4 regions of the Roseibium sp. LAB1 genome follow, and region 1 is predicted to be linked to each of the others. Evidence: riboswitches for the same ligand, from Rfam matches in the RefSeq annotation. Region 1 holds a riboswitch; each other region holds the start of a gene.
The links. Region 1 has a riboswitch for cobalamin ahead of ACYQ54_RS03535 (energy-coupling factor ABC transporter permease). Riboswitches for the same ligand answer to the same signal wherever they lie in the genome.
Positions count from the first base shown of each region.

Region 2: it holds a riboswitch for cobalamin, as region 1 does, so the genes downstream of both, ACYQ54_RS02655 (hypothetical protein) here and ACYQ54_RS03535 (energy-coupling factor ABC transporter permease) in region 1, are expected to answer to the same signal.
Region 3: it holds a riboswitch for cobalamin, as region 1 does, so the genes downstream of both, ACYQ54_RS19215 (ABC transporter substrate-binding protein) here and ACYQ54_RS03535 (energy-coupling factor ABC transporter permease) in region 1, are expected to answer to the same signal.
Region 4: it holds a riboswitch for cobalamin, as region 1 does, so the genes downstream of both, cobU (bifunctional adenosylcobinamide kinase/adenosylcobinamide-phosphate guanylyltransferase) here and ACYQ54_RS03535 (energy-coupling factor ABC transporter permease) in region 1, are expected to answer to the same signal.

Region 1 is NZ_BAAGIB010000001.1:729,537-736,888, reverse strand. Features, by position in the region: gene ACYQ54_RS03550 (AAA family ATPase) at 1-1,822, opposite strand, end outside; gene aroQ (gamma subclass chorismate mutase AroQ) at 2,497-3,021, opposite strand; gene ACYQ54_RS03540 (hypothetical protein) at 3,073-3,306, opposite strand; cobalamin riboswitch at 3,631-3,841, shown strand; gene ACYQ54_RS03535 (energy-coupling factor ABC transporter permease) at 3,896-4,576, shown strand; gene ACYQ54_RS03530 (YHS domain-containing (seleno)protein) at 4,666-5,151, opposite strand; gene ACYQ54_RS03525 (hypothetical protein) at 5,342-5,713, opposite strand; gene ACYQ54_RS03520 (AraC family transcriptional regulator) at 5,897-6,844, shown strand; gene ACYQ54_RS03515 (LysR family transcriptional regulator) at 6,925-7,352, opposite strand, start outside.
Region 2 is NZ_BAAGIB010000001.1:550,604-557,955, reverse strand. Features, by position in the region: gene ACYQ54_RS02690 (GNAT family N-acetyltransferase) at 1-415, shown strand, start outside; gene ACYQ54_RS02685 (RidA family protein) at 509-883, opposite strand; gene ACYQ54_RS02680 (DUF2798 domain-containing protein) at 901-1,119, opposite strand; gene ACYQ54_RS02675 (putative quinol monooxygenase) at 1,126-1,434, opposite strand; gene ACYQ54_RS02670 (LysR family transcriptional regulator) at 1,535-2,461, shown strand; gene ACYQ54_RS02665 (hypothetical protein) at 2,466-2,864, opposite strand; gene ACYQ54_RS02660 (S9 family peptidase) at 3,068-5,152, opposite strand; cobalamin riboswitch at 5,404-5,616, shown strand; gene ACYQ54_RS02655 (hypothetical protein) at 5,724-6,002, shown strand; gene ACYQ54_RS02650 (DUF1636 family protein) at 5,992-6,396, shown strand; gene ACYQ54_RS02645 (ABC transporter ATP-binding protein) at 6,393-7,166, shown strand; gene ACYQ54_RS02640 (ABC transporter substrate-binding protein) at 7,183-7,352, shown strand, end outside.
Region 3 is NZ_BAAGIB010000003.1:264,499-271,850, forward strand. Features, by position in the region: gene ACYQ54_RS19190 (LLM class flavin-dependent oxidoreductase) at 1-884, opposite strand, end outside; gene ACYQ54_RS19195 (DoxX family protein) at 1,045-1,497, opposite strand; gene ACYQ54_RS19200 ((2Fe-2S) ferredoxin domain-containing protein) at 1,714-2,481, opposite strand; gene ACYQ54_RS19205 (ABC transporter ATP-binding protein) at 2,481-3,251, opposite strand; gene ACYQ54_RS19210 (FecCD family ABC transporter permease) at 3,248-4,360, opposite strand; gene ACYQ54_RS19215 (ABC transporter substrate-binding protein) at 4,360-5,475, opposite strand; cobalamin riboswitch at 5,604-5,812, opposite strand; gene ACYQ54_RS19220 (ATP-dependent carboxylate-amine ligase) at 5,911-6,879, opposite strand; gene ACYQ54_RS19225 (outer membrane lipoprotein carrier protein LolA) at 6,899-7,352, opposite strand, start outside.
Region 4 is NZ_BAAGIB010000004.1:89,369-96,720, reverse strand. Features, by position in the region: gene ACYQ54_RS21915 (SIS domain-containing protein) at 1-993, shown strand, start outside; gene nagA (N-acetylglucosamine-6-phosphate deacetylase) at 990-2,144, shown strand; gene ACYQ54_RS21905 (cupin-like domain-containing protein) at 2,212-2,877, opposite strand; tRNA gene ACYQ54_RS21900 (tRNA-Asn) at 3,487-3,562, opposite strand; cobalamin riboswitch at 3,897-4,114, shown strand; gene cobU (bifunctional adenosylcobinamide kinase/adenosylcobinamide-phosphate guanylyltransferase) at 4,148-4,699, shown strand; gene cobW (cobalamin biosynthesis protein CobW) at 4,696-5,796, shown strand; gene cobN (cobaltochelatase subunit CobN) at 5,832-7,352, shown strand, end outside.

The DNA of each region.
Region 1 (7,352 bases):
TGTTTCCAATGTTCTGTGCCAGCTCCAGCGCCTTTTGAAAGTAGCGCCCGGCTTCCCGGTGGGCGGCAACGCGAACGGCCTCGACACCGGCAACCTCCAGATATTCAAGCGCGGCCGGGATGTTGCCGGCGTGCTGAAAATGTCGGGCAATGACTTCTGCGGCGACCGGTGGATAGCGTCCCGGAGCTGCGGTAAGCGCTTCGACGACACGCGCGTGATAGCGGCTACGTACCGTCGGCTCGATGGACTGGTAGGCAAGGTCCTGAACCAGACTGTGCTTGAACTCGAACAGACCATCTTCAGGAGCGCCGACCCGGTAGACCAGATTTGATCGTTGAAAGCTCTCCAGCTGCGTTTCCAGCACCTCTTCGGGCAATCCGGTGACCCCGGCCAGCAACGGGATGCTGAACTCCCGACCGATAACGGCGGCGACAAGCAGAATGTCCCCGTTGCCTGCAAGATGCGACAGCCGGGCCGCAAGGGTTTCCCTCAAGGATGCAGGAATGAGATTTTCCGCTCCCTGTTCGAAAAAATTGCTGCCACGTTCGCACGCGATGTTCATCAGCTCTTCCAGAAAGAGCGGGATGCCGTCGCACCGGTGGACGATGGTCTCTAACTGGACATCCGTCATGTCGGACGGACGCAACAGGTCCGCCAGTGCCCGGGCTTCGGGCTCGGGCAGATGGTCCAGCCGGCAGACGGCGTTGACGGAGCTTTCCAGATGCTCAGGACCAGAACCGGGACGTTTGCTGACCAGGGACAGAATCCGGCTGTTGCCAAGTGCGCCATGGAGCGCAGTGATCAGCTGCAGTGTGCTGGGGTCCATCCAATGGGCATCCTCGAAAACGAGAATGACCGGATTGACATCCGCGAGTTGCCGAAAGCAGGAGACAAGAGTTTCGACCGGATTGTCCGCTGCGACATGCGGCTGTGTGACGTGGCTGTCGATGCCGCCGCCCTTGAGTACGGCGCGCAAGTTGGCACTGTCGCGCAGGGTGTCGAGGCCGAGGTCATTCAGAAAATTATGGATGACAGTGCTGAGCAAGGCCGGGCTTTGCATACCCTTGAGACCCAGAAACGAGTAAAGACCCTGCGCAACCGGAAAATAGGGGGTGCGCCTGTGGTGGGCGGAGCCTAGGAAACTGAGAACGAGCGGTTGATCCGCCTGAACCTTTTTCAGGAAGGCGTTCAGAAGGCTCGACTTGCCGATGCCCGGTTCGCCTTCAATGAGGATCGATTGCGCCAGGCCTGTCTTCGCGGTCGACCAGCTTTTCGCCAGAACGCGCAGTTCCTTCATGCGGCCCATGAAGAAACGGAGTCTCGTATCCCGATCACCAGTGTCGAAGCGTGTTGATGGAACGATTGCAGGAGACACTTCCCAGGCGGTTTCTTCCCCTTTGCCGAGCTGAACCTTTCGCGCCATGAAGTTGCTGCGAAAGAGCGCCCGTGCATCTGCCGAGACCAGCAGGACATTTCCCGGTGCATGCTGTTCCAGGTGTGAGGCGGCTTCGTAAACGGGGCCGGAAACGGCCCTGGGAGACATGTTCGGGCCGGAATCGAGACGAATGAAACCTTCGCCGCTGGCAATGCCGCAGCGTAAACGCGCCGGACACTTGAAACTGCTCCATTCGAAACTGCGAAGTATTTTCTGGGAAGCGAGCACTGTTCGCTCTGCATCCAGTTCGTGAGGTTGAGGCACCCCGAAGACAAGAACCTTCTGACCGCTCGGCAGATTGACGAGCTTGCCACCGAATTCGGAAGCGGCCACGGCGCATACGGTGGCGAACCGGCGGTCGAGAACCGCCAGGTGCTCCTCACTCATCTGGTTGTGCACTGCTGCCGGATCATCAAACCCGAAAACGGCAACGCTCAGGGACGCTCGGAACGAGCTGTGTGAACTATCAAGATCTGCTTGTAAATTACCGTTATCCGGAGACTTTTCAGTCTTCCGGGGCGATGGCGTCTTAGCCTTTCCGGTAGAAGAGAATGTCATTGCCACCCCGAAAATTCCAAGAATTATTCAAAAACAGAATCCGGTGCCGGTACAGTCAAAACAATTTATAGTTGCTTTGACCCAACAACAAACCACAAAAGTTACCAACAAACCAACAATGTCAAAAATACTATGCGTCAATGCTGATTTGACGCTTGGAGAGGCCCAGCGTCAGTTCAGATCGGGGCTGGAAAGGCAGTCGCCGTGTCCTGGAATCGTGCGCAGGCTACCGTTATTGGAGACATGGTCTCGATTGGCATTTCCAGGGATTGGATTTGCGTTCGTGAGAGACGTTTGCGAATTTCTGAACGGCGAACTGACCGGCCGGATTTTCACCCCGCATACGATGCGAGGTCTGACCGCAAGTAATTGCAAGGGCGTGCGTATCTGCCGCCGGGTCTCGGAAATTGCCGAGCGGCGTCAGCCGTAAACGTCAGTCGCGTGGCTTCGATAGCTGCTGGCGGTCAACAAAACCGTCGCAAGCCGGCTTCGAACGCGAATGCCTAGTCGTGGACGTCCACGAGGCCTTCGAAGAGTGCATTCTTCGCACCTTCTGACAGGCATTCCACGGTTACTGCATCAGCAAAGGCCTGCTTGTCGGAGGCTTCAACCGGGCTTTTTGCCAGCAACGTCAGGATGTCATCGCCAAGGCGCAGCAGCTCCGGCCGGACGTCCTTGATGAGGTCGGGAACGTTCTGAGGGCGGGGTTCGCCGCTGTCCCATCTTGCAATCCAGCAGGTCTGAATGTCCTTGGCGGCATCGATCTGAGCCTGGAAAAACAGCGTAACATTGTCGGCGGACAGACCGTTTTCGACAGCCTTGGCGCGGGCTGCATCCAGAACCACTTTTTCCCGCGGCAGGTCCTCGACGGGCTTGTCGTTGTCCGCTTTCCAGGCGGCAACCGGCTTCATGAAGGACAGACGCTCATTGATGGCGCTGAACAGTTCTTGCGGAGCCGCCCAGCCAGGGACGGCGGTGGCAGCAAGGAAGGAGGCCGCAAGAGCGGTCAGGGGAATCGATTTCAACATGCCGACAGACTTTCACAGGTGTGTTCCCGCTTCAAGTCTTCAGGTTGTGAGTTATTTCTTTTCAACCGACCTGCTGATTTCGGTGATCACACCGAAGGCCACGGCAGCCATTATCTTCAAAAGTCCGCTGTCGATGGCCTGTTCGCGGGTCATGTTACCAAGGAATATCCCCGGATACGGTTCTGCGATGGCGCCAAGGGCGACACCGGCGGCGAGACCGACCTGAATACAACCCAGGAAAAAGACGACGCCAGCGATAAGCGTTCCCAACTTCGTAAAGGGCATTGTAAAGTCTCACAATGTGCTTTGTATGCGATTGAGGTTACCTTTCATTATGGTTTCCGCAAGTAAAAGTAACAATTACCCTAAATATAGAAAAGTTTAATAAAACATATATATATTTTACATCTGCGTGATTTTGGCTGTAGATACTGAAATTACCTGAAGTTTCAATCTTTTGGCCGAGTGAATTTGTTTCGTGTCTCGGCTTTCCTGTTTGCCGAGACGACCGTTTTCACCCTGTATCCTCAGGGCGCAAAATTTCGGTGCAATGTCGCATTCTGGCCGAAAATGGCGAAAATTCGCTTGCAGTGTTTCGCCAATCCCTGCAAACCTAAAGCGTGCGATGGTTCCGCCCGAACAAGCGTAAGGGCGGATGAAATGGGAACACGGTGAGGCGTACCCAACAGGGACCTAGACCGTGGCTGCCCCCGCAACTGTAAGCGAAGAGCAAAGCCCTTCAAGCCACTGGAGTGATCCGGGAAGGCGGGCAGCGCAGAGACTCGCGAGCCAGGAAACCTGCCATCCAGCGGTCCCACCGGGGCCGACCGACAACATCTGCTCGCGCACGGAGGGTGCGCAATGGAGAAATGACATGCATATCGAACCCGGCATCGTCGACGGTGCCAAGATCGTTCTCAGCTACGGTACCGCTGCTGCTTCCTTCGGCCTCTTGGGCAAAATGGCCCTGGACACGATCCGCAAGAGCGGCCTCGTCAGCCTTGCCGTGCGCTCCGTCATCACGACGGTTGCCGTATTCTGCTTCTTTGAAATTCTGCCGCATTATCCGGTCGGCGTTTCCGAAGTGCACTTCATTCTGGGGTCCACCCTGTTCCTGATGTTCGGGGCCGGCCCGGCTGCCATCGGTCTTGCCGCCGGGCTTCTGCTTCAGGGCGCGCTGTTTGCCCCCTTCGATCTGCCGCAGTACGGCATCAACGTCACCACGCTGCTTGTGCCGCTGTGGGCCGTCAGCATGCTGGCCAAGCGGATCATTCCGGAAAAGACCGCGTATGTTGACGTCAGCTACGTTCAGGCCCTGGCCCTTTCCACCACGTTCCAGGCCGGTATCGTTGGCTGGGTTGCTTTCTGGGCGTTCTATGGTCAGGGCTTCGGTGCCGAGAACATGGCGTCTGTCGGCTCCTTCGGCTTTGCCTACATGCTTGTGATCCTGGGCGAGCCGCTGGCCGATCTGGCTGTTCTTGCCGCTGCCAAGACACTGGCACCGCTGACCAAGAACCTTGCGTTCGAAAGCCGTCTGCACGACGCGGCAGCCTAAGTCTCCAGGCTTTTGCTGATTTCAAACCACAAAGGGCGGCCTTGGGCCGCCCTTTTTTTGCCTGTCGGCCGGGTGAACCGGCGAACCTGTCAGAGATCCGTAGCCGCAGTCGTGCGGATCTTCTTCCAGTTGGCGTCGGCCTTGGCGATGGTGCCGGACTGGTCCTTCTGGAATTCGCGGAAGATCGCTTCGTTCAGGAACAGGTAGAGCTTGCCGTCGACAACGGCGGCGAATTGCGGGTCGCCGTCGAATTTCTTGCCAACGGAAACGCCAAAGGTGCAGAAGCCGCCGTTTTGCGGCAGATAATGGTCAGGATGCGCGGTGAACGCGTCCATGGCTTCCTGCGACGCGAAGTAATAGGCAACACCGTCGTGAACGGCGGTGTATTGCGCAGTTCCGTCAATGCGATTGCCCAGGCTGACAAAGGCCACAGGATCGACGCCGTGGAGGCCGAGCGGACTGCCGGCGGCGGTCAGCCCGCTGGAGGTGTTGTATTCGTCAGCAGCCAGCGCCGGGGCGGAGAGGACGGCAAGGCTCAGCAGCGTTGCGGCAACAGCGGATTTCATCAAGGACATTTTCTACTCCTGAAAGGATGTGAAGGTTGAAGGCCGGACTTGTTCCGGTGCCTCTACCTTGCGTCCGCTTTGCCGGTGTCTCCATGTCCGCAAGTTCCCGAGGATTTGCAGATCGTCCGGATTGCGGGGTAAAAAAACACCGGCTCGAGGGCCGGTGTTTTCACGCCAGTCTGCGGGTGGGAGACGCTGCTCAGGCAACCTGCGGAACCGTTTCCTGCGGTTTGGCAAGCCCGACCACGGTCAGAACGGCAATGGCGTTGACCAGGTAATAGGCAAAGTCGAGGCCGGTAAAGCCGAAGGCAAACGGTGCAGCCAGAAAGACGATGCCGACCGCAAAGTCGACAGCCAGATGGACCGAATAGGGCAGGATGCGAATGATCCCGGTCTGATGATCCGTCAGGATCGTCAGGGCAAGGGCCGCGAACCCGGTCAGGAAGGACAGCCAGAAGGCAAGCGGGTTGGATTGGCCAAGGTCCAGAAAAACAGGCAGGGATATCAGGCCGAGGGCGACAGGATAGTCGAGATAGGCATGCATGGTCTTGGTAACGAAGCGGAGGGACATCTTTCAAGTGCTCCAGGTTGGGTTGCCATGGGCGAATTGCCCACGTGCACAAAGATGTTGGCCTCTTCGGCTTCTATCCATGCACGAAAGTCCCTCAAAATTGACTGATCGTCCGGCAGCCTTGCGCTTTGTGAGATTGAGGCAAAAATGCCGAGGTAACACCCAAACCGGAACCCGACGCGCATGAAACACGACGCCCTGACCCAGATCCTGGACGCCTTGAAGCTTCGCGGCTCTGTCTATTTCCATACCTGCTTCTCGCCGCCCTGGGCGGTACGGGTGCCGGCTTTCGGCAATGTGGCGCGGTTCCACATGGCAATGCGCGGCGGTTGCTGGTTGGCTGTCGACGGACTGGAAAAACCGATCCGCCTTGCTACGGGCGACCTGGCAGTTATTCCGCATGGGGCCGCTCATGTCCTGAGCGATGAACCTGACCGTCCCGCTGCCGATGTGGACGAAGTCGTGCGGCAATCGGGATACACTGGTGAAGGCGCGCTCTATTATGGCGGTCCGGACGAGGAGCTGGCCTGCAAACTGTTCTGCGGCCATTTCGAATTCGAGGAAGGCTCGGTGCATCCGCTGCTGGACGCCTTGCCCGCCGTCATTCATCTGCCCAACACGCAGACGATGAATGCCTTCTGGCTGGAAGCGGTCATGCGTTTTGTTGCCAGCGAGGTGCGTGCCGGGCAGCCGGGGTCCGAGGCAATCGTCCACCGGCTGACGGAGATCATCTTCATCCAGGTGGTGCGTACATTTGTCGACAGGGAAGGGGACAGGGCCGGATGCCTGGCGGCGGTGCTCAACCCGAAGCTTGGACGCAGCATGTCCAAGATCCATCTGGCACCGGAAAAACCCTGGACGGTGGAGAGTCTTGCCCGGGAGGCAGGCATGTCCCGAACGGTTTTCGCCGACCGGTTCACAAATCTTGTCGGTATGACGCCGCTCGCCTATGTCACACACTGGCGCATGGAGCGGGCACGGCGGGATATCCGGGAGACCGATCTGCCCCTGATCGATATTGCCGAGAACATCGGCTACAGCTCGGAGGCTGCCTTCAACCGGGCCTTCAAGCGTCAGTTCAACCAGACGCCCGGGCAGGTGCGACGGCAGGGTGCGGGATCCTTCGCCTGAAATCTCTGCGACGCCGGTAGAGACAGGTGTCCTGTTCCGGGTCGTCACCCGGTCTTGTCAGCCGCGACATTCAGCTGGTCTCAAGGCTCTTCGTGAACGCTCGCCAGCAGGTTGATTATCTGGTCGCGAAGCCAGGCATGAGGCGGATCTGAGGTCATCTTGCGGTTCCAGACCATGATAATCCGGGCCGGGTCCACAGGCATGGGAGGCAAGTAGATCTCCAGATCGGAAATCGGTGCCATCCGCCGTGCGAACTGGGTGGGCAGCAGAGCGATGAGATCCGATCCGGAAACGGCGCGGCAGACGCCGCCGAACACAGGCAGCGTCATCGCAACGCGCCGCTTTCTGCCGACGCGTGCCAACGCGGCATCACCCATCGCGCTGCGCTTGCCTTCCGGAGAAAACAGCACATGTCCCAGGTCGCAGAAGAGATCGATAGGGATAGCCTCTCCAGGCGCAATGCCTGCGCGTTGGAGCCTCGGATGATTCCTTCGGGCGACCACGGAAA
Region 2 (7,352 bases), 180 kb from region 1:
TCTGGCCAGGGACGGGGAGGGGCCTGTTCTCGGTTGCGTCGGTCTGAGGGCGTTCGGGCAGGATGGCGCTTGTGAAATGAAGCGGCTCTACGTGTTGCCGGAGGGGCGTGGCCGGGGTGTAGGTGGCGCCTTGGTGGATGCTGTGGTCGGAGCGGCGGCAGCCGCCGGATACCGGGAAATGTTGCTGGACACGCTGCCAACCATGACGGGAGCCATCAAGCTCTACAAATCAGCGGGTTTTGAGGAAGTTGACGCCTATTACGATACCCCCATTTCAGAGACGGTTTTCTTTACAAAAAACTGGGGGCGTAATGGGATTGAGTGCCTACAAACAAAACCACCTGCGAGCAGGTGGCCAAGTTTCATTTTTTATTTTTGGGTCGGTATGCCCGTGCACAGTTATTCGAATTTTTGAACGCGTCTCTCCAGCAGGTTGTAGAGTTGGAGTAGTACTATTCAACTAAGGGATAATACGTAGTTATTGAGGCGGTAGCAAGTTTTTCGTCAATCAGACTGCAATGACCGCCTCAACTTCGACCTTCAGATCCGGGTGAAAGAGGCCGGAAACACAGATCAGCGAACTGGCCGGAACTGCGTCGCCGTATATCTCGGTCAGGGTGTTCCGAATCTCCGTCAAGTCGGTGATATTGGTGATGAAAAGAGTTACTTTCACCAGGTCTTTCAGCGATCGTTCGTAGTGCGCCGCGATGGTATTCAACTGATCGAATACGGCCCTTGTCTGCGGACTGGCTGCCGCTGATTGTGCTTGCGTACCAAAAGCCGTGAAGCCGGACGTATAGACGGTTTGCCCATGGCGAACGGCGTGGGTGTAGGGCCCTGCAGGCAGGCCCAGTTCTTCGAAATTCTGTCTGGTCAGGGACATTCTGGTTCCAGTTCTGATTAAGGCAGGCGGTCTGCCAGGAACAGCGTTGCCTTTTGAACCGGCGGGCCAAGAAAAAAGGCGATGACGGCGGCCGCAGGCCAGGCAAGACGGAAGGCATTCATCCATTGCCAGAAAAACCTGTCGCTCCAGCCGAGATTGAGGAATGTGACCCAGCACGACATCAGAAGCGACAGGCCCAGTGACATCAGGAATGTCGCGATCAATCTGTTCTTCATGGCCACCTACCTTTCAGCTGAAACGCTGGTGCCGATCTCGCCAAGTTCCTCGATGTAGCTGACCTGTGTCAGGTTCTGGGCGAGATAGGCCTTGGTGTGGGGCATTTCGAAGTGGGCTGCCAGGGCGTCCTTGTTTGTCCAGCTTTCCCAAAGGGTGAACTTGCCGGGGTCCTGCAGGTTCTGTCGGATTTCGAAAAAGTTGCAGCCCGGTTCGTGCTGTGTTTCGGCCACCAGGCGACGCAGTTCCATTTCGGCCCTGGCCAGGTCTGCGCCCTGCTGCAGTTCGATGCCGGCGCTGATGAAATAATTGCCCATGGGTGTCTCCGTTGTGTGTGTAGGACGAAGACAGATTTATTGATTTCCATTATCTCAATCTATATCAAATAATGAGAGTTTAAATTGCGAAAACGGAATCATGCTTGACGACATAGCCCTGTTTGTCCATATCGCGCGTTATCGTAGCCTTGCCAAAGCGGCTGCGCACCTGGAGTTGCCGGCGGCGACGGTGACCCGGCGCCTGGCGAAGCTGGAAGAGACAATCGGAACCCAGTTGGTCTTCCGTTCTGCGCGCAAATTTGCCCTGACGGTCGCGGGCGAAGCCTATTTCGAGGCGTTTGCCGATCTCGTTCAAAACGCGGAGGTGACACTGGAGGGGTTGAGTGCCGACCTTCACGGTCTTCAGGGAACCTTGAAGGTTGCGGCGCCCACCAATATTTCCATCGGCATTCTGCAGCCCATGTGGTCCGGGTTTCTTGAGGCCTATCCGGAGATCCGGCTGACGCTGACGCTCAGCAACGAGAACAAGGACCTGCTCGAACACAAGGTCGATATCGCCATGAGGGCGGGGCCGCAGACCGACGAGCGGCTTTATCAGAAACGCCTCGGGGTGGTGGCAACTGTGCTTGTGGCAGCGCCAGCCTACCTTGAGCAGGCTGGCGCCCCGGAGACACCGGAGCAGATCGGCCAGCACAAGGTGGTTCGGGTGTCCACGTTACCGCAATGGCAACTTACGAACAAAGAGACGGGCAAGCGCGAGACCGTGCCGGTCGATGCCCGTATCGTTGTGGACGACATCAGTCTTGCCCGCCAGCTTGCCGGTGACGGTCACGGGCTCGCCCTGTTGCCCGCGAGCGAGATTTCCGACGACCTGATCTCTGGCCGTCTGAGACCGGTGCTCGCCAATTGGCAGGGGCAGCAGCGGGACATCTTCGCGGTGTGGCCGACCGGCAGACTGCTCAACGCCCGGGCACGTTGCCTGCTGGATTACATGGAGCCGTTCATGGCTGCGCTTCCCGTGTTTCAGGGGACCGTCCTTCAGCGTGATCCAACCAGATCCGCCTGATGCCTTACGCGGTATAGGGATTGCAGCGGATGTAGCGCGGCTGGTCGATATAGCCGGACATGATGGAGAGCCACGCCTTGCATTCGCCTTCCGACTTGAAGCAACCGGCCTGGGAGATGATGTACTTCTGGCCGAAGTTGAAGACCTTGCCGCCGGCAATGCCTTTCCAGCCGCTGCCGGTAAAGCTGCGGCAGTCATATGGCGTGTTGTAGGTGCTGGGGATGTCCTGCCGGTTCTTGGTGAAGGTCGGGGAGAACAGCAGCGTTTCGACCACATTGCCGCCCGAGGTGTCATACGACTGGCACGCAGCAAGGCTGAGAACTGCGGCCATCATCGGAACCAGGCGCAACCCCTTTTTCAGCCCGTGGGCGATGCGGTGCGGAAGAGGGCGGTAGCTGGTCATCACAGGCTCCAGTGAACAGGATCGGCACGGTCGAAGACCGTTCAATTGATTGATTTGCAACAGCTCTCACATGAGCCGAAGACTTGGTCAAAATCAAGTCACGTTCGCTCGGGTGCATGCGGTGCCCACACGTGAACAGCCTTGGGGCTTTCGGGCGCGCGGACTGTGCCGCGCCCCCGAATATTGTTCCGGTCTGAGCCTTGTCAGGCCTTGTCGGTCACCAGGAGAGCAAATGCCTGGCTCTCGGCAACTTCCTTCAGCCGGTCGAAGCGGCCCGAAGCGCCGCCGTGGCCGGCTTCCATGTTGGTTTTCAGCATCAGAAGATTGTCGCCGGTCCCTGTCGCCCGCAACTTGGCGACCCATTTTGCCGGTTCCCAATAGGTCACCCGCGGGTCGGTCAACCCGCCAACCGCCAGGATGGCAGGATAGGCCTTTGCCTCGACGTTGTCGTAGGGCGAATAGGAGGCGATGTATTCGTAGGCACCCTTGTCCGTGATGGGATTGCCCCATTCGGGCCACTCCGGCGGGGTGAGCGGCAGGGTATCGTCAAGCATGGTCGACAGAACGTCGACGAAGGGAACCTCGGCAATGATCCCGCCGAACTTTTCCGGCGCCAGGTTCGCGATCGCGCCCATCAGCATTCCGCCGGCCGACCCGCCCTGGGCGACGATGCGCTCATGCGAGGTGAAGTTTTCCGCAACCAGGTGGTCTGCCGCGGCAATGAAGTCGGTGAAGGTGTTCTTCTTGTTCTCGCGCCGGCCATCCTTGTACCAATGGAAGCCCTTGTCCTTGCCACCGCGAATATGGGCGATGGCGTAGACGAAGCCCCTGTCGACCAGCGACAGGCAATTGGTGTTGAAGCTTGCCGGTACGGTGATGCCATAGGAGCCATAGCCGTAAAGCAGCAGCGGTGCGGAGCCGTCGAGCCTGGTGTCCTTGCGGTACAGCACGGACACAGGCACAGTTTCGCCATCGGCGGCAGGTGCCATCAGACGGCGGGTGACGTAATCGCCTGCATCGTGCCCGGAAGGCACTTCCTGTTCCTTGCGCAGAACCCGTTCGCGAGTCTCGACATTGTAGTCGAAGGTTTGCGAAGGCGTGGTCATAGAGGAATAGGTGAAGCGGATCGTGTCGGTGTCGAATTCGTAACCGCCGCCAAGGCCAAGCGAATAGGCCTCCTCGTCAAAGGCAATGGTGTGTTCGATGTTGTCGGCAAGCCGGCGGATCACGATGCGCGGCAGACCGTCTTCGCGCTCCAGCCGTGTCATGAACGTCTTGTAGACGCAGTGGGACAGGATCAGGCAGCCTGGCTTGTGAGGCACGAGGTCAGACCAGTTTTCGCGGCCGGGATTGCTCTTCGGCGCGGTGACGATCTTGAAATCCTCGGCACCGCCTGCGTTTGTCAGAATGAAAAGCGTATCGCCATGATCGTCGATCGAATATTCGATGCCGGTTTCGCGCTCGGCGACCAGCACCGGTGCCGCGGTCGGATCGGTTGCCGGGATCATCCAGACTTCGGACGTTTCATGGTCGTGAATATCGATGACAATCGTGTCGCCCGACTGGGTCTTGCCGACCCCCATGAAGAAGCCGGCATCCTTTTCCTCGTACACGAGCACGTCGGCGGCAGGATCGGTGCCTATCTCGTGGCGGAACAGCTTTGAAGGCCGATGATTGGCGTCCAGGCGAATGTAGAACACATACCGGCTGTCTTCGGAGAAGACACCGCCACCGCCCGTGTCTTCGATGGCGTAGTCAAAGTCCTTCGCCGTTTCGGCGTCGCGCAGTCTCAGCGAATAATATTCCGACCCCTTGTTGTCATAGGCCCATGCAATGAGCTTGTGATCCGTCGACTGGCTCACACCGCCGATCCGGAAATAGGACGTGCCCTCGGCTTCCTTGTCGCCGTGGAGAAGAACAGTTTCCGCACCGCCGTCACGCGGGGTGCGGAAGAAGACCGGCTGCTGGCCACCGGTTTCATACTTGAGGCCGTAGGCGAAGGGGCCGTCGGGAGCCGGAACTGAGCTGTCGTCTTCCTTGATGCGGCCGCGCATCTCGGCAAAGAGCTGTTCCTGCAGTGCCTTTGTCGGAGCCATCCGGGCATCGTGGTAGGCATTTTCCGCTTCCAGGTAGGCGCGGATATCGGCGTCAAGCACGGACGGGTCTTTCATGACCTCCTGCCAATTGTCCGCCCTCAACCAGGCGTAGTCGTCCTGGCGGGTAATGCCGTGAGTCTCAAGGGTGACGGGGCGCGCATCGGCGCGGGGGGGGAGGGCATCCTGTTTCATGGCTCGGAGGTAAGATTTTTGAGCCCCGAAGGCAAGAGGGACAATCCTGTCAGGGGGGCGGACAACTTTATCTTTTGACAGCCTTCTGAAGTGTCCGGCGGTTGATTGTGTACGTGCTGGCTTGCAAGACACGCTTCCTTCACGCCCCTGATTTTTGCGCTTGAGAAAGCGTTTCAGGCTGCCGTTCTGGCTTGTTTTCCCCTCCATCACCAACGCCAGCGGCGAAAGTCTTTGACAATTTCCGGACGTTCGCGCACTTAGAAAGAGATGGTTCCCGACTCCGAACTCCGGACCGGGATTAAAAGGGAACACGGTGCGACCACGCCGAAAGGCACCAAATCCGTGACTGCCCCCGCAACTGTGAGCGGCGAGCAAACCTGAAAGCGCCACTGGGGAGACCCCGGGAAGGATCAGGCAAGCCACGACCCGCAAGTCAGGAGACCTGCCATTTCACCTTAAACCTAAACCCGGGCGGGGTGCCCCGGAGGAGTGAGTGACATGGCTATTCGGCATCTGCCGGCAAAGTTGCACATTCGGTTCCTGACTGCCCCGCGAAATCGCGGAGGGCGATATGAACCGGAAACTGTCTGTTGAAATCTCAAGACTTGCAAACCTCCTGACAGAAGCCGACCCGCTGGCGGCGCGCGCAGTGCGTGCGATGGCGCCGGACGGAAGGCAAAAACCAGTTGCAAACAAGATTCAAGGTAATGTAATAACATTACAAAATGAATGTACCATTTCCTCCCCACTCGGCAGCGCCGCGCGCAGTCTTGCCGGTCAGACGTTTGCCCGTCTCCAACCGGCTGCCCGCTGTCAGGCAGAAGGAGTGGAGGTGCGCCATGAGCAATGACCCGCACAAGATTTTTGTCTGCACGACATGCCGTCACAAAGGACAGAGTTGCCACCCCGGCTATGGACTTATCTGCAAATTGAAGAGTGCAATGGCACAGGCCGTCCCTGTTGTTGGAGACGATTTCGAGATATCCGGAACAGCCAACATGGAGACCTGTTCGCGACCTTGCACGCTGGCGTTCAAGGCAACCGACAAGGCGATCTATCTGTTTGGTGACATAGAAGACGATACCGACATCGAAGAACTGGTCGACTACGCCAATCGTTATCGCCAGATCGAGAACGGATATGAGACGACCGGTGAACACCACGGCAAGCGTTGGAACGCTTCGCAAGGCCGGGTTCCGGCAGCGATGATTGTCTCAAAAGCTGATGGAACGGCTTACTCATGACTGGGGTTGATCTCTTCGTCCGCGAGGTCAGCTGGCAGACGGGGCAGGGGAAGACCATCCTGCACCCGGTCAGCTTCGACCTGGCTGCAGGTAAGGTTCTGGGAATTGCCGGTGCAAATGGTGCCGGCAAATCCACTCTTTTGCGGCTTCTTTACCGCTTCTTGAAACCGAAGTCGGGTGACATCCTGCTGGATGGCCGAAACCTCTGGCACATGAGTGCCAGAGAAGCAGCGCAAACGATTGCCGCCGTGCTGCAGGAACAGCCGACAGACTTTGCCCTTTCGGTTCGCGAGATCGTCGCCCTTGGCCGGCGCCCCCACGCGACCGGATTTGCCAGCGCAGGCAAACGGGATGCCGAGATCGTCGACAATTGTCTCAGGCAAATGGATCTGTTGCCCTATGCGCAAAGGGCTTTCGGCACCTTGTCCGGCGGTGAAAGGCAGCGCGTGATGGTGGCTCGCGCCCTAGCGCAGGAACCGAAGCTTCTCGTTCTGGATGAGCCGACCAATCATCTTGATATCCGTCATCAGCTCGAGATCGTGGAGCTGATCGCCGATCTGAACATCACCATTGTCACTAGCCTGCACGACCTCAATCTGGCTAACCGTGTCTGCGACGAGGTCTTGTTGCTGCATGAGGGGCGGCTGGTTGCCCACGGAGCGCCGGAGAGGGTGCTGACCCCCGGCAACATCGAGCAGGCCTATTCGGTACAGGTCCGGCTGGAACACCTGTCTTCCAGCCAAGAGCGCTACCTGACCTTCCATCTTTGAATTCCTGGAGAAATTAATGAAAAAAATTGCCTTGGGCCTCGCGCTCACCTTTCTGGCCTGCCCTGCATTTGCGCAGACCACCGTGCAGAGCTGCAACCGTTCGGTCACCTTCGATGCACCGCCAAAAGCCGCCGTTTCGAATGATGTCAATCTGACCGAGATGATGCTGGTGCTCGGCCTGCGTGA
Region 3 (7,352 bases), on a different contig from region 1:
TCGATGATTGCCGCGAGTTGCTCCCGGATGGTGTCCGGAGACCCCGTTGCCGAGCACGACAGGGCAAGTTCGACCTGTGCCAGTACAGGTGCCGGAAATTCGTCCCTGACGTCTTCCACCGGCAAGGGCAATTTGCCCGGGTTGCCCATGCGCAGCCTGGCAAATGCTAGGAGCTGGGACGAACGCAGGTAAGCGGCCTCTTCATCCGTGTCGGCGGCGAAGACACCAGCTGCCACCATCACGTGCGGTTTGGCAAGTTGCGGCGACGGCTGGAAGGTCGCGCGATAGATCTCCAGCGCTTCTTCCAGCATTGCAGGGGCAAAATGAGACGCAAAGGCATAGGGCAATCCGAAGGCGGCCGCGAGTTGTGCGCCGTAGAGGCTCGAGCCGAGGATCCAGACCGGAACCTGCGTGCCTTCCCCCGGGATTGCGCGAACCCGGGTCGATTCCGAGGCCGGTCTGAAATAGCCCATCAGTTCCTGGACATCCTGCGGAAAGCTGTCCTCACCGGCCATGTGGCGACGCAAGGCCCTGGCTGTCGCCATGTCCGTTCCCGGTGCGCGGCCCAGACCAAGGTCGATCCGTCCAGGATAGAGCGTTGCCAGGGTGCCGAACTGTTCCGCGATGATCAGCGGCGAGTGGTTGGGCAGCATGATGCCACCCGCACCAACACGCATTGTGGAAGTCGCCGCAGCCACCTGTCCGATGACAAGCGAGGTTGCGGCGCTGGCGATGCCCGGCATGTTGTGGTGCTCGGCCAGCCAGTATCGATGGTAGCCCGCCTGTTCTGCCAAACGTGACAGATCGACCGTGTTCGCAAGGGCTTCGGCCGCTGTCTGGCCTTCCGGCACAGGCGAAAGATCTAGAAGAGAAAAATTCTGCATGGATATCTCCGTTGGAGCTCCATGTAGGATCTGAAAACCCGCCCGCCAAGGTCAACTTTTATCGGCCGCCGCTTCTGCGCAGTCCTTCCAGGCCTTCAAACGCGCACGGCTCCCGGGATGAGCGGGAGCCGTGAAGCGATTTGCCGGGGATGCCGGTTTGTTAGATGCGGGAACGGTTGACCCGGGCATCCAGGCTGTAGCGGCCGGCACCAAAAGCGACCACCTGAAGAAGGCCACCTGCGATCGCGATGTTCTTGAAGAAATGGATGAACTGGTTCTGATCACCAAGCGCGTTGTGGAATGCCAATGCAGCGGCAACGGTGAACAGTGCCATCAAACCGGCGGTGATACGGGTCTGGAAGCCGGCAACCAGCGCCAGGCTGCCCAGGATTTCCACGGCGACGGCGCCGACATAGGCCAGGGTCGCAAAAGGCAGGCCTGCGGCATCGATCCAGCCGATCGTGGCTTCGGCAGAGCCGAGTTTGGTGATGCCGGAAAGCAGAAACAGCGGCACGATCAGAAGGCGGGCTGCCAGCGGTATGCCGCCGTCCAGAACCCGGGTGAGAACGGTATCGCCTGTGTGAGAGGCGGAGATTGTATCGAGATTTGCCATTTTCAGTACTCCTGTTTGACGGGGGCATTTTTTTGCCGCCCGATACTGAAAACAAGATACTGTCTATTCAGAAAAGTATAAGCTTCACATTTATGATCATATTATCCACCAATAGTGGACAATATGCCTTCGCTGCTGCCGACGGTAGGAGACCGTAAGTTACGAAACCGGTTGGCCCGGGTCGGACGTTCGTTGCTAGCGCTCTCGGAGGCAGGTTCACGTTCCGGCGGAGGCTCTTTGCCGAAGCCGCTGCTTATTCCCGTCTGCCGGATAGGCAAACTCGGCAGCAGGACCACCGCTCTCCAGGACATGGGTCTTGAGGATTGTATCCACACCTGCTTCGTCGACCCCGCAATAGGTCGTGCCGTCGGGCCAGACTTGCAGGACAGGCGCCAGATTGCAGGGACCGAGGCAGCTTGTTTTGCAGCTCATCATGCCATCGCCCGCGTCCCGCAGTTTCAGCCGGTCCTGTTCGGTCCTCAGGTGAGACCAGAGACTGACGGCTCCGGCATCGTTGCAGGCACCGCCCATGCAGACCAGAATGCGGTGTTTTTGTCCGGGAATAATGGACGCATCGGGCAGTTTCACCGTTTCCTCGAGAACATTGCCTGCAGCCGTGTTCGTGGCAAGCCCGGTGAGAAGTTGTGTCAGCTCCTCCGACCTGGTTGCAGGCGCATCGGCGATCCGGATTGCGGGTAGAAACCCCTGCCGGTTCTGTTTCCAGCGGTGTACGGACCGTTTGATCCAGGCGGGAAATCCCGGCTCCATCGGGATCATCACCGGAACGATGACAACCTCCGGGACGGATTGCCCGGCCAGGTCGTCAAGGCGCTGGCGCAAGGAGGGGCTGCCCTGTTCCGACAGGGCGTAGACCGTCTGGAAACCCGGCATGGCCGCCGATACGGATTGTGCGAGCGCTTCAAGCTCTGCAAGCGGCTTTGCCGCTATAGCTGCCTTCGCAAGAAGCAATATGGTTGGACGCATCAGGCAGCTCCAGCTTCAACAGGAACGATATAGGGATAGGTTTCCACCTCGCCGACCAGGGCGGCGACGCCGTAGGATTCGCGGATGCGGTCGGGTGAAAGCACTTCCCTCCAGGATCCCGTGGCGACGATCCGGCCGCCGGACAGAAGCGCCAGCCGCGTGCAGTAGCGCGCCGCAAGCGACAGGTCGTGAACCGCGATAATGATCGCCATACCGGTTTCCTCGGCCAGCGATCTGACCAGACGCATTGTCTCCATCTGGTGTTTCAGGTCGAGTGCGCTTGTGGGTTCATCAAGCAGCAGCGCCTGTGGCTGCTGGACCAGGGCCCGGGCAATCGCAACGCGCTGACGTTCGCCACCGGAAAGCCGGGCAACTTCGGAAAAGGCGTGATGGGCCATGTCGACCCGCACAAGAGCGTCGATTACGAGATCCCGGTCCGCGGCCCCCAGGCTTCCGGAAATATGTGGCGTGCGGCCAAGTTGCACGAGGTCGATGACGGACATGGCCACGTCATCCGGTATATGTTGCGGCACATAGGCAAGCTTGCGGGCATAAGCTTTGCGGTTGAAGGAAGCCTGTGGCCTGCCCTCCACTTCGATGCTGCCCTGTCCCGGCGTTGCAAGCCTTGCCAGGCATTTCAGCAGGGAACTCTTGCCTGCGCCGTTGGCTCCCAGCAGACCGAGGCATTCGCCCTTTTCTACGGCCAAGGAAATGTCTTGCAGGATGGTTCGGCTGCCATAGCTGAGCGACAGCCCCTTTATGCAAATCATTGCAGTGTCCTCCGACGTTGCCTCAGGATCAGGTGAACGAAGAGCGGTACACCGACATAGGCGACGACGATGCCTACGGGAATGACGGCCGGTGAGAACAGGGATCTGCCGATGGTATCGGCGACGAGAAGCAACAGAGCGCCAACGATCATGGAATACGGGATCAGCCAGCGGTGATCGTTGCCAATGGTCATGCGGGCGATATGGGGTGCTACCAGACCAACGAACCCGATCACGCCGGTAAAGGCGATGATGCCTGCCGTCAGAAGGACGGAGAAGACCGCTGCCGCCAACCGGGTGGTTCTGAGATTGTAGCCGAGAGAAGCGGCGGTTTCCTCGCCTGCTGAAAGTGCGTTGAGTGCCCAGGAAAGTTTCCAGAACACAGGCGTAGCCAGGGCCAAAATGACAGTGGAGACCAGGACCTCGTCCCAACCGGAAGCGTTCAGCGAGCCGAAGGTCCAGTGCACGATGGCGGACAGCTGCTCCTGGGTCGCGACGAATTGCAAAGTGGCCGTGAAGGCGCTGAAGAGATAGGTGAGGCCGATACCGGCCAGAATGATGGTGGTGGCGGACACGCCGCTGAGGCCTGCAATGCCGAGCACGATGGCCGCGCACAGGAGCGAGGAGGCAAATGCCCCGCCGACGATCAGATAGTTGCCGATATCCGGCATGGTGAGCGCACCCGCAAGGATGGCAAGCGCGGCGCCGAAGGCGGCGGCGGGAGACAGGCCGACGGTAAAGGGGCTGACCAGCGGGTTCCGCGTGATGCCCTGCATGACCACGCCGGCAACGGAAAGGCCGGCACCGGCAACAATCGCCATGACGATGCGTGGCAGACGCAGCTGCAGGACCACTTTTTCCTGCAAGGTGGAAACTTCTGCGATGAGTCCATCCGATAACACGAAGCCGAATGTGATCTGCAGTGCCTGACTGAAGGACAGGTCGTTGGCGCCGAGCGACAGGGCCCAGAGCGCGATCATGATGAGAACCAGAGTGCCCGCCCCGCATAGAAATGCGGCTTTGGCGGTCCGGCGGGCATAAGCCCGCCGGATGTCGCCAGGTGCAACGGTGGCGCGTCCGGCCAGGCCGGACGAAATGAAACCGTTCATCATCGGCCTTCGGCTTCGGTGATACGGGTCCAGTACCGGCCGGGATAGGACACGCCCTGGAAGTCTTCCAGCCAGGTCTTCATGACCGCGTCCGGGTCGACATCCTCAAACCGGTCCGGATAGAGCCACTTGGCGATGGCAAGCGCTCCGATCATCTTGGAACAGCCGCCGGCAAGGTAATAGTTCATGTGATAGACGCTGCCGGTGCCCATGGCAGGAACTTCGTCAATGCCCGGTCGAGCGGCGAATTCCTGAAAGAAGGTATCGGAAAACTCGGCCGGATGAAGAGGGTAAGAGCCCGGTTGAAGCTTGACCACCAGGTCCGGCTTGGCAACGAGAATTGCCTCGGGGTCGATTTCGAAATTGTGAACCGTGCCGCGTTCCCTGGGCTGGGTGCCGATATCTATGGCTTCGAAAATGTTGCGGCCGCCGCCCGCCTCGATCATGTCGTGCCAACCGGATCCCTGGAGAACCGACCGGAACGGTGTCTTTTCCTCCAGATAGACCTTTCTGGTGTCGACACCGCTCAGGCGTTCCTTCAACAGGGAAATGTGCTCGGTGTAAAAGGCATTCAGTTTTTCAGCGCGTTCTGGTTTGCCGAACATCTTGCCAAAGGCGTCGATGTTGGACACGTGTTTCAGCACGTCCCAGCCGGTCAGAACCACAACGGGAATGTCGAAGGGTTTCAGCGTGTCGATCGCTTCTTCCCATGCGCCGTTGCGCGGGAAGATGACCACATCCGGTTCCAGCGCGATGATCGCCTCGTAATTCGGCTCGCGCTGACCGGTGCCGACCAGCATGTTGTCCTGCAGATCCGGCCAGTAGGTCGGGTCGCGGGTCACCCAACTGTCGACACCAACGATGATCTTCATTCCGCCGACGGCGCGCACAAATTCGGCATTGTAGCGGTTGAAGACGACAACGCGTTCAAGCGGTTTTTCGAAGCTGAGTGTACGGCCGGTATCGTCTGTAATTTCAACCGGTTCGGCGAATGCGGACGCGGAGATCAACAGCAGACAGACGATGAGAAGTGCTGCGTTGATTGATTTCCAGACGCGTACCGGGATTCGCCCGGCAGCGGCGCGATGTCTGGATATGGAATTGTATGTGAGCAAAGGTCCCGTGCTCCAGTTGCGGCGGAGCAAACGGAGACGGGCATGACGGAAACCCGATCAGAAATCGGTCACCGCGCGACAGGCGTGCGGAAATCATTGGACCCTCCTCCAGGACACCCCGCCCGGGTTTGATTGAACAAGTGCCGGCAGGTCTCCTGGCTCACGGGTCATCGCGCTCCCCGGCCTTCCCAGATCCTGGCGGATCCAGTGGCCAGCTTGAGGGCGCTCGTCGCTTACAGTTGCGGGGACAGCTCCGGAGTTGTGACGTGCTCAAGCTTCCGCCACGCACCGGATTCCCTTTTCATTCCTTGCGGAAACCGACTGTCTTTTGTCGTCATTTTTTGCGATGACGTCAACAGTGCAGGCTTGGCCTCCCTGGCGATATGCAGCCGCCATTGTCAGATGGGCACGCTGGCAGGGTGCTTTCGCGAATTCTCATGCGTCAAACATCGCCTCGAAGACACGTTCGTAGATCTGATTGACGGCGGCCGTTTCTTCCGAACCCTGCCGGGCAAGATTACCGAGACCGGGCGCGGCGTTGACTTCCAGTATGACGGCGTCTCCATTTGCGCTGGCGGCGTCCGTCAGGATCAGGTCGACGGCGGCATAACGCAGGGCAAGGGCCTGCGCGGCCTTGCGGGCAAGGGCTGCAAGGTCCGGGGCCAGGGAGCCGGTGACAATTCTGGCGGTTCCGCCCGCGGAGAGGTTGACCACGGGCAGAAGCGTGACCGTCTGGCCGGGTGCGGGGACCGTTTCCATCATCAGCCCCTGCTGGGAGAGTTCGAAGGCGAGACGGGGATCGGCCGCGTCGATGCGTGGATCAGCGTCGATGATCTCGGCAATGCTGCGATGGCCGTCTCCGGAGATCCGCGGCGAGCGCCGTTCGATCGCGCATAGGACATCGCCGTCCAGCACGATAATCCTCAGTTCCAGTCCGCGGATTTCCGGCTGCACCAGCAGCTGGTCGTTGCTCCTGGCAAGGATGTAGAGGGCATTCTGGAGCGTGTGACAGGTGTCAACCCGCACCACGTCTCGCCCTTCCCGGCCGCAATTGGGTTTGACGTAAAGCGGAAAGCCGTGCTTCCCGGCAAAATCCAGAACATCTTTCGGTGCGCGGTGGCCGTCGCTGATGTCCCGCGCGAAAACCAGATGTCCCTCCGGAACTGCCAGGCCCGCCGCCTTCAGAAAGGCGGCGGCATAGGCTTTGTCCGTGGCAATTTCCGCTGCGCCGAGCGTGTTGAGATCGAACCGGGTTCCCTTGAAGAACCAGCGCTTGCCCGACGGGCTCTCGATCAGGCCGGCATGGCCGTGGCTGTCGCCCGCCGTCAGGCGGTAGCCTTTGCGGGCGCAATAGGCTTCAAGCAGATCGAAGACGAGTGCGCGCCGGCCGGCCGGTTCGGTCATGCTGTGGCCAGCCGGGGGATCAGTTCTTGTTCTGGCGGGCGTTGGCCAGATAGTCGATCTTGAACAGGTCCGGATTGGTCGGGCCGTTGGAGACGACGTTATAGACCGCAACGGAGGTGTCGTAGCCCTGCTGGTCGGTGACCGTCCACTGCTTCAGGGCGTAGTCCTTGGCATCAAAAATCAGCGTCAGCGTGCCGGAGTTGAACTTGGTCTTGTCGAAGATCGTCACGGTGATCAGGTCTTCTTCCACCAGCACGTTGGTGACGTTGGTGTCCTTCTGCAGGTCGATATCGTCGGACAGCAGGAAGCGCAGAGGTGTCTGGCCGAGCGGCCAGATGTCCTGGGTGTTCAGCTTCCGGTCGCGGACCGACACCGACTTGCCGTCGGCCACGATGTCAAGCACGGAAGGCTTGTTGTAGTAGAAGCGCACCTTGCCCGGACGGGCCATGTAGAATTTTCCGTCGGACTGGTTG
Region 4 (7,352 bases), on a different contig from region 1:
ATTGAAGAAATACCGGATGCCGCACGCCGACTGTTGACTGAAGGCCATCCTCAGATCCGTGACATTGCAAGGAAGGCCGGTGCGCCGGTGTTCCTGGCAAGCGTCGCTCGTGGGTCGTCCGACCACGCTGCAACTTTCCTGAAATATGCTTCTGAGATCTATCTTGGCCTTGCCATGGCCTCTCTGGGGCCGTCCGTATCTTCGGTCTATGGCGGCAACGTCAAGCTCGGCCAGGCGTTGGTGATCGCAATTTCTCAATCCGGCGCCAGCCCGGACAGCCTCTCGGTTGTCGAAAGTGCAACCCGGCAAGGCGCCTTTACGGTTGGTTTCACCAACACTTCGGGAAGCGAGCTTGCAAGGCTTTCCAGTGCCGCCATTGATATTTGCGCAGGCCCTGAGCGCAGCGTTGCCGCGACCAAGACCTTCGTCAATTCCGTTCTGGCTGGCCTGCTTCTTCTTGCAGAAATTGGCGCTGACAAGGAGTTGCTCGACGCGTTGGCCGCCTTGCCGGACCATTTCGAGAAAGCGATCAACAAGGATTGGCGCGCGCTTGCCGAGCCCATCGAACAGCGCGGCTCGCTGTATGTTATCGGCCGGGGACCTGGATTGGCGATTGCCAACGAGGCCGCGTTGAAATTCAAGGAAACCTGTCAGATCCACGCAGAGGCCTATTCCTCCGCAGAAGTGATGCACGGTCCTGTTTCGATTGTCGAAAACGGATATCCGATCCTGGCCCTTGGCGTGCGTGATGCTGCCGAAGAGGGGCTTGCCCAGGCTGCAGATCGTATGGTGGACCAGGGTGGAAGTGTCTTTGCTACGACTGACAAGGTGGAGCGGGCCAAAAAACTCGATTTCCAGGCGACAGGCCATCCGCTGACCGATGCCCTGGTTCAGATTGTCTCTTTTTACGCCTTCATCGAATGGTTCGCGCGGCATCGGGGGTTCAATCCGGATGTTCCCAAGCACCTGAAGAAAGTCACCCAGACCGTATGACCTCCACAACCGCCTACCTCAGCAGCCGGGTTTTCGATGGTGAGAAAATCCATGCGAACACAGCCCTGCTTGTCGGCGATGGCAAGGTGGCCGGTCTATGCCTCAAGGATCAGGTGCCGGACGGTGTGGAAACGGTGGATCTCGGTGAGGGTATCCTGACGCCGGGTCTGATCGACCTTCAGGTCAATGGCGGCGGGGGGCTGATGCTGGGCGATGCTGAAACCGTCGACGATATCGAGCGTATTTGCGCCGCGCATGTGTGCCTGGGTACGACAGCACTGACCCCCACCTTGATCACCGACACTCCCGCGATAACACGGAAAGTCGTTGATCTCGGCATCGCGGCCTGGGCGAAAGGGGTGAAGGGGTTCCACGGACTGCATCTGGAGGGGCCGCACCTCTTTACGGGGCGCAAGGGCGCGCATGATCCGGACCTTATCCGGCCTCTGACCAGTGAAGACATGTCGCTCTACCTGCGCGCCGCGCGGGAGTTGCCGAGCCTGATCATGACTCTGGCACCGGAAACGGTGCCACCGGAGCAGATTTCCGAACTGTCCGACGCGGGAATCCACGTCAGTCTTGGCCACAGCGGGGCCACCTATCGGCAGTGCCGGACGGCGGCTGAAGCTGGAGCGTCGATGGTCACCCATCTCTTCAACGCCATGAGCCCGCTGCAACACCGTGAACCGGGCCTTGTAGGCGCAGCTCTCGATCTGGGCTCACTCAACGTCGGCATCATTGCTGACGGGGTCCATGTCGATCCCGTCGCGATGCAGGTGGCGATCAAGGCCAAGACCGGTCCGGGCAAGATCTTCATCGTGACCGACGCCATGTCCCAGACCGGCACCGATGTCACATCCTTCTTCCTGAGCGGTCGGGAAATCTTTCGCCGCAATGGCACGCTGACGCTGGCTGACGGTACCCTGGCTGGTGCGGATATCGACCTGCCGGCTTCCCTGAGATTTCTCACCGAAACTCTCAAGCTGCCGCTCGAGGCAGCGCTTGCAATGGCCACCAGCGATCCCGCGGATGTTCTCGGCCGCCCCCTCGGTCATCTCGAGGAGGGCTACCCGGCTGATTTCGTGCAGTTCAACAATGCACTCGAAGTTCAGAATGTCTGGATTGCAGGAGAAAAGCAGGCCGTTGACTAATCAGGCAAGTCTTCTGGTCGCAAAATTTGATATCCCGATATCCAGGGTGGACATGGTGTTCGCCTACCTAGGTCCTGTCGACCTTTTTGAGCGTTGATCGAACTGTCGGGAATGTCAGCAGCGTATTCGGGATCTGCAACAGTTCCTTGAAAAAGCGGCTGACAAGAGCACCGCGGCTCGGCGAATAGGGTGATGTTATGAACGATTTCAGCCCCCAGCCGATACCTCCGACATTAGGCAGAGCGCGAATGGCGGTTCCGTAACAGTTCCGAACAAGGGAGGATTTGCTGTTCTTGAAAGCATGCAGCAGTCCGCATCGTTCCATGTCTCGCTTGAACTCTTTCGTGACGACAGAGGTTTCGCGTTTCGTGAAGGTCCAGTTGATGTTGATGTTCTCGTCTTCCTTGGCAACCACACGATGGTACCAAAGTGGTGGAAGGTAGAGTAGGTCGCCTTCCTCGAGATCGAATTTGTAGAACTTTTTGTTCCGCAACAGCTTCTCTTCATCCTTCAGCAGAGAAAAGTTTGTGAACGGATAGCAAGGCAACGGAGTCTCCGGCGAAACCAGGACCCATTCCTTCCGCCCTTTCACCTGAACGGTGATGACATTCTCCGCATTCGTATCGTAGTGGAATTCGGTTCGATTGTTCTTGCTGTTTATCCAGAACCGCCAGGCAACAGAATCTTCCATTACCTGATCTGAGGTCAGAATCTGCTTCAGAAACCCGGGCATTTCGATATCCTGTTCAAGGACAGGTGCCCGGCTAACGAAAAAGACACCCCTGTCACGAACTTTCGGCTGGGAATGCAGTTCCGTTCGCAATCGGTTTGAAACCCATTTTTCCCGAGCAGGCCAGGATTTTGCCAAACCCTTGACAAGCAAGGGTTGTTCCCTGTTGCAGTGTTTCCTGAGAAACTCGGCATAGTCCGGAGTTTCCGTAACGGTAGCAATTGTTTGGTCGGTAGTGCCGATCATGAAAAATACCACGCCTTTTGGAATCTGCGGGTCATGCCATCGGTCAGTCGGTCACGTGGATATCAGATGTGGTGACGTTGGGTAATTCTACGATAGGGGCAACCTGAAGCTTTATCAAGAAAAGTGGCACTTCAGCAGGTGTTCAACGACCCAAAAAATAAGGCCATGCGCAAAGCAGCGCAAAGATCACCAAGCGCAGAAGAATCATTTGGGTCGTGAGAGCGGAATTCCGATGCGTCTCTTAACCTGGATATTGGGTTCGGAAAGGCTGCGGCGAAACTTCGCCAACAAGAACGAGACCGGACACAATACTGTAATCCAAGGCGTAAAATCGGCAAATTGATGAAAAAGAAGAAGAAGCGGTGATGGCTCCCCAGGCCGGACTCGAACCAGCGACCCAGCGATTAACAGTCGCTTGCTCTACCAACTGAGCTACTGGGGATCACCACGCTCGGGGTCAGCGCGTTGCCGCCCCGTCGATGGAGATGCGTATATCAAAGGCTTGATCCGTTTGCCAAGCCCCCGAGAGTGTTTTTTTCATCATGCCGTCATTTTTTTAGGTGCGGTGTGGAAAACTCAATATATTTCAGATGGCTAGGCGTGCCGTTGAACTTGGAAAACCCTACGTTCCACGACAATTGCCAACGCCTTATCCGATCATTTCTGCCCAGCCTTTTCGGGACTTTGGCGCAAGTGGGTACTAAGGCGGGCCGTCTGGATGATATCTCGGGTTTGGCAGCCGGGCCTTTCTGCTGCTTGTGTCGGCCTGAAGATCCGGTTAGGAAGAAACCGACGGTTCCGGAGAAGGCTTTGCCCGATCCGGATGAAACGGGAATCCGGTGCAGGCCTCATCTGGCCTAGATCCGGAGCTGCCCCCGCAACTGTGAGCGGTGAGTGGCTGTACGAAAACCACTGGCATCCTGATGGAGCCGGGAAGGGGTACAGACCGCGCTGAGCCGCAAGCCAGGAGACCGGCCGTCGCATTGGCAACCCTATGGCGCTGTCGGGCGGACGGCTGGGAGATGGAATGACGCATTCAACTGGCGAGAGGACCACGCTGGTTCTCGGCGGTGCCCGATCCGGAAAAAGCCGGTTCGCGGAAAAGCTTGTCCACGAAACCGGTTTGCAAAAAGTCTATGTGGCAACGAGTGCTGCCCACGACGATGAAATGGCCAGCCGCATAGCTGCCCACAAAGATCAACGTGGCCCTTCCTGGCAGACCGTCGAAGAGCAGCTCGATCTCGTGTCCGTTCTCAAGAGGGAATGTCGACCGGACCGGGTGGTTCTGGTTGATTGCCTTACCCTCTGGCTTTCCAATCTCATGTTTGCCGACAAGGACATCCCGACTGAAACGGCGCGGCTTTGCGCCGTACTGGCGGACCTGAAAGGGCCCTGTGTCTTTGTGTCCAACGAAGTTGGCATGGGGATCGTGCCGGAGAACCGTCTGTCGAGGTCGTTCCGCGATGGGCAGGGCCGTCTGAACCAGGATATGGCGCAAGGGTGCCAACAGGTCGTCTTCGTTGCTGCAGGCCTGCCAATGCTTTTGAAACCCACTTCACAACCGGATATCAAACTATGACCACTTCTTCCTTCCAGCCGGGCGCGAAAATTCCGGCGACGATTGTCACGGGGTTTCTTGGCGCTGGCAAAACCACGCTGATCCGCAATTTGCTGACCAATGCCAATGGCAAACGAATAGCGCTGATCGTCAACGAGTTCGGGGACATGGGTTTCGACGGATCTCTGGTAAACGGATGTGCGGATCCCGATTGCGCTGCAGAAGAAGTGGTCGAGCTGACCAATGGCTGCATCTGCTGCACCGTTGCCGATGATTTTCTGCCGACCATGGAAATGCTGCTTGCCCGCGACAATCCTCCGGAGCATATCGTGATCGAAACCTCCGGTCTCGCTCTGCCGCAGCCTCTTGTGCGGGCATTCTCCTGGCCAAGCGTGAAGCCGAAGGTGACGGTTGATGGTGTTGTGACGGTGCTGGACGCCGCCGCCCTTGCCGAAGGCCGGATCGCGCTGGATGAAGAAGCGCTTGCTGCACAACGGGCAGCGGATGAAGCTCTCGACCATGACAGTCCGGTGGAGGAACTCTTCCATGATCAGTTGCGCTGCGCCGATCTGGTGGTGCTCAACAAGGCAGACCTCATTTCCGAAGAGGCCCTGAAGCAGGTGCACGACAAGATTGCGGCCGACGTGCGCCCGGCGGTCCACGTGGTGACTTCCGAAAACGGGACGCTGCCGATCGAAGTTCTGCTCGGCAGAGGTTCTGCCGCCGAGGACGACATGGCTGGTCGTCACGAGCATCATCATCACCATGATGACCATCATCACGATGACCACGACCACGATGATGATCATCATCACGATCATCACCACCACGACGATTTTGAAAGCCACGTACTGGAAGTTTCCTCGTTTGCCAGTCTGAAAGACGCTGAGGCGAAAGTTCTGGAGGCCATGGCGCAAAAAGGCGTTCTGCGCATCAAGGGAGCCGTGACGATCGAGGGAAAGGCAGCTCCTGCAATGGTGCAGGCCGTTGGCCCGCGTGTCGAAACCTGGTTCGCCGCCGGCGCCGAGAGCAGCGGCAGACTGGTCGTGATCGGTTTGAAGGGCCTCGACCTGCCTGCGGTTCGTGGCCTGCTGGGTGAATTGACGGCTGCTGCCTGACAACGTTGGAAAGACGCTGGAAATAAAGATCAAGCATGCACATTCTTGCCAGCCAGACGCGCCGGATCGATGACGGTGGGGACGCGGTCGACCTCGGCCAGTCTCCCGCCGACATTCTGTTCCTGTCAGCAGCAGACACCGAATTGGGGAGTTTCGCCGCGGCACAGGCCCGGCTTGGGGCTGACCGTGCGGAGCTCCGCCTCGCCAACTTGATGGCCTTGTCGCATCCGTATTCGGTTGACCTTTACGCCGAACAGACCGTGCGCGGGTCACGACTGATTGTCCTGCGCATTCTGGGCGGGGTCGAATATTGGCGCTATGGCCTGGAAAGGTTCGAGGAAGAGGTCCGCGCGAACGGCATCGATCTGATTGTCGTTCCGGGTGACGACAAGTGGGACGAGGACCTAACCTCCCGCTCGACCATATCCTCGGCGGAAGTGCACCGGTTCTGGCGCTACTGTGTGGAAGGTGGAGCGGAAAATTACGCGAACGCGTTGAAATATGCCGCTCACCTGATCGGCAAGGGTGAGGACCCGGCGCAGCCGGTGCCTCTTCCTCGTGCAGGGATCTATCTCGCTGGCAAAGCCGCACCCGACATAGAGCAGCTAAAGGCATCCTGGCGCGATCCTGCAAGACCCGTTGCGGCAATCACCTTCTACCGCGCTCTGGTTCAAGGTGCCCAGACCGCGCCCTTGGATGCGCTGATCGGTGCGCTCGACAAGGCTGGCGTCAATGCACTGCCGGTTTACGTGTCCAGCCTCAAGGAAGCGGAATCCGTTGCCGTCCTGGAAAGTCTCTTCGACGCAGCACCACCCGATGTCGTGCTGAACGGAACGGCCTTTGCCGTTTCCAGGGCCGGGGCCGAGCACCAGCCGACTCCGCTCGATCGTCCCGGCAAACCGGTGCTGCAAGTTGTGTTTTCGTCTTCCTCCAAAGAGGGCTGGGAAGAAAGCGATCAGGGCCTGTCGATCCGTGACCTCGCCATGCATGTCGTGCTGCCGGAGATCGACGGACGGATCCTCACCCGGGCAGTCTCCTTCAAGGAAGAAGGCAAATTCGATGAGGCCACTCAATCGACCCCGGTTGCCTTTACGCCTGTTCCTGATCGGATCAGATTTACAGCAGAGCTTGCGGCGGCATGGGCGAAACTCGGACGGAAACCGGCATCTAGCAAAAAATCCGCGCTGATCCTTGCAAATTATCCGAACAGGGATGGGCGTCTTGCCAATGGGGTTGGGCTCGACACACCTGCGTCCTGCGTTCAAATGCTGAAGGCGATGGCTGCTGCTGGACACGACGCCGGAGACGTTCCGGAAACATCTGCCGACCTGATGAATATCCTGACTTCGGGCGTTACCAACGCCCTGGAAGGCCGTTCCGGCAAGGAAGGATACCAGGCGCTGTCTCTCGAGGACTATCGTAGCGCATTCAACGGCCTGCCGGAGAGGGTACGGTCAGCCGTCGTTGAACGCTGGGGTGAACCCTCGGGTGATCCCCATGTGACGGACGGCCAATTCCGGCTGGCGCTGCATCGGTTTGGTAACCAGGTGGTCGGT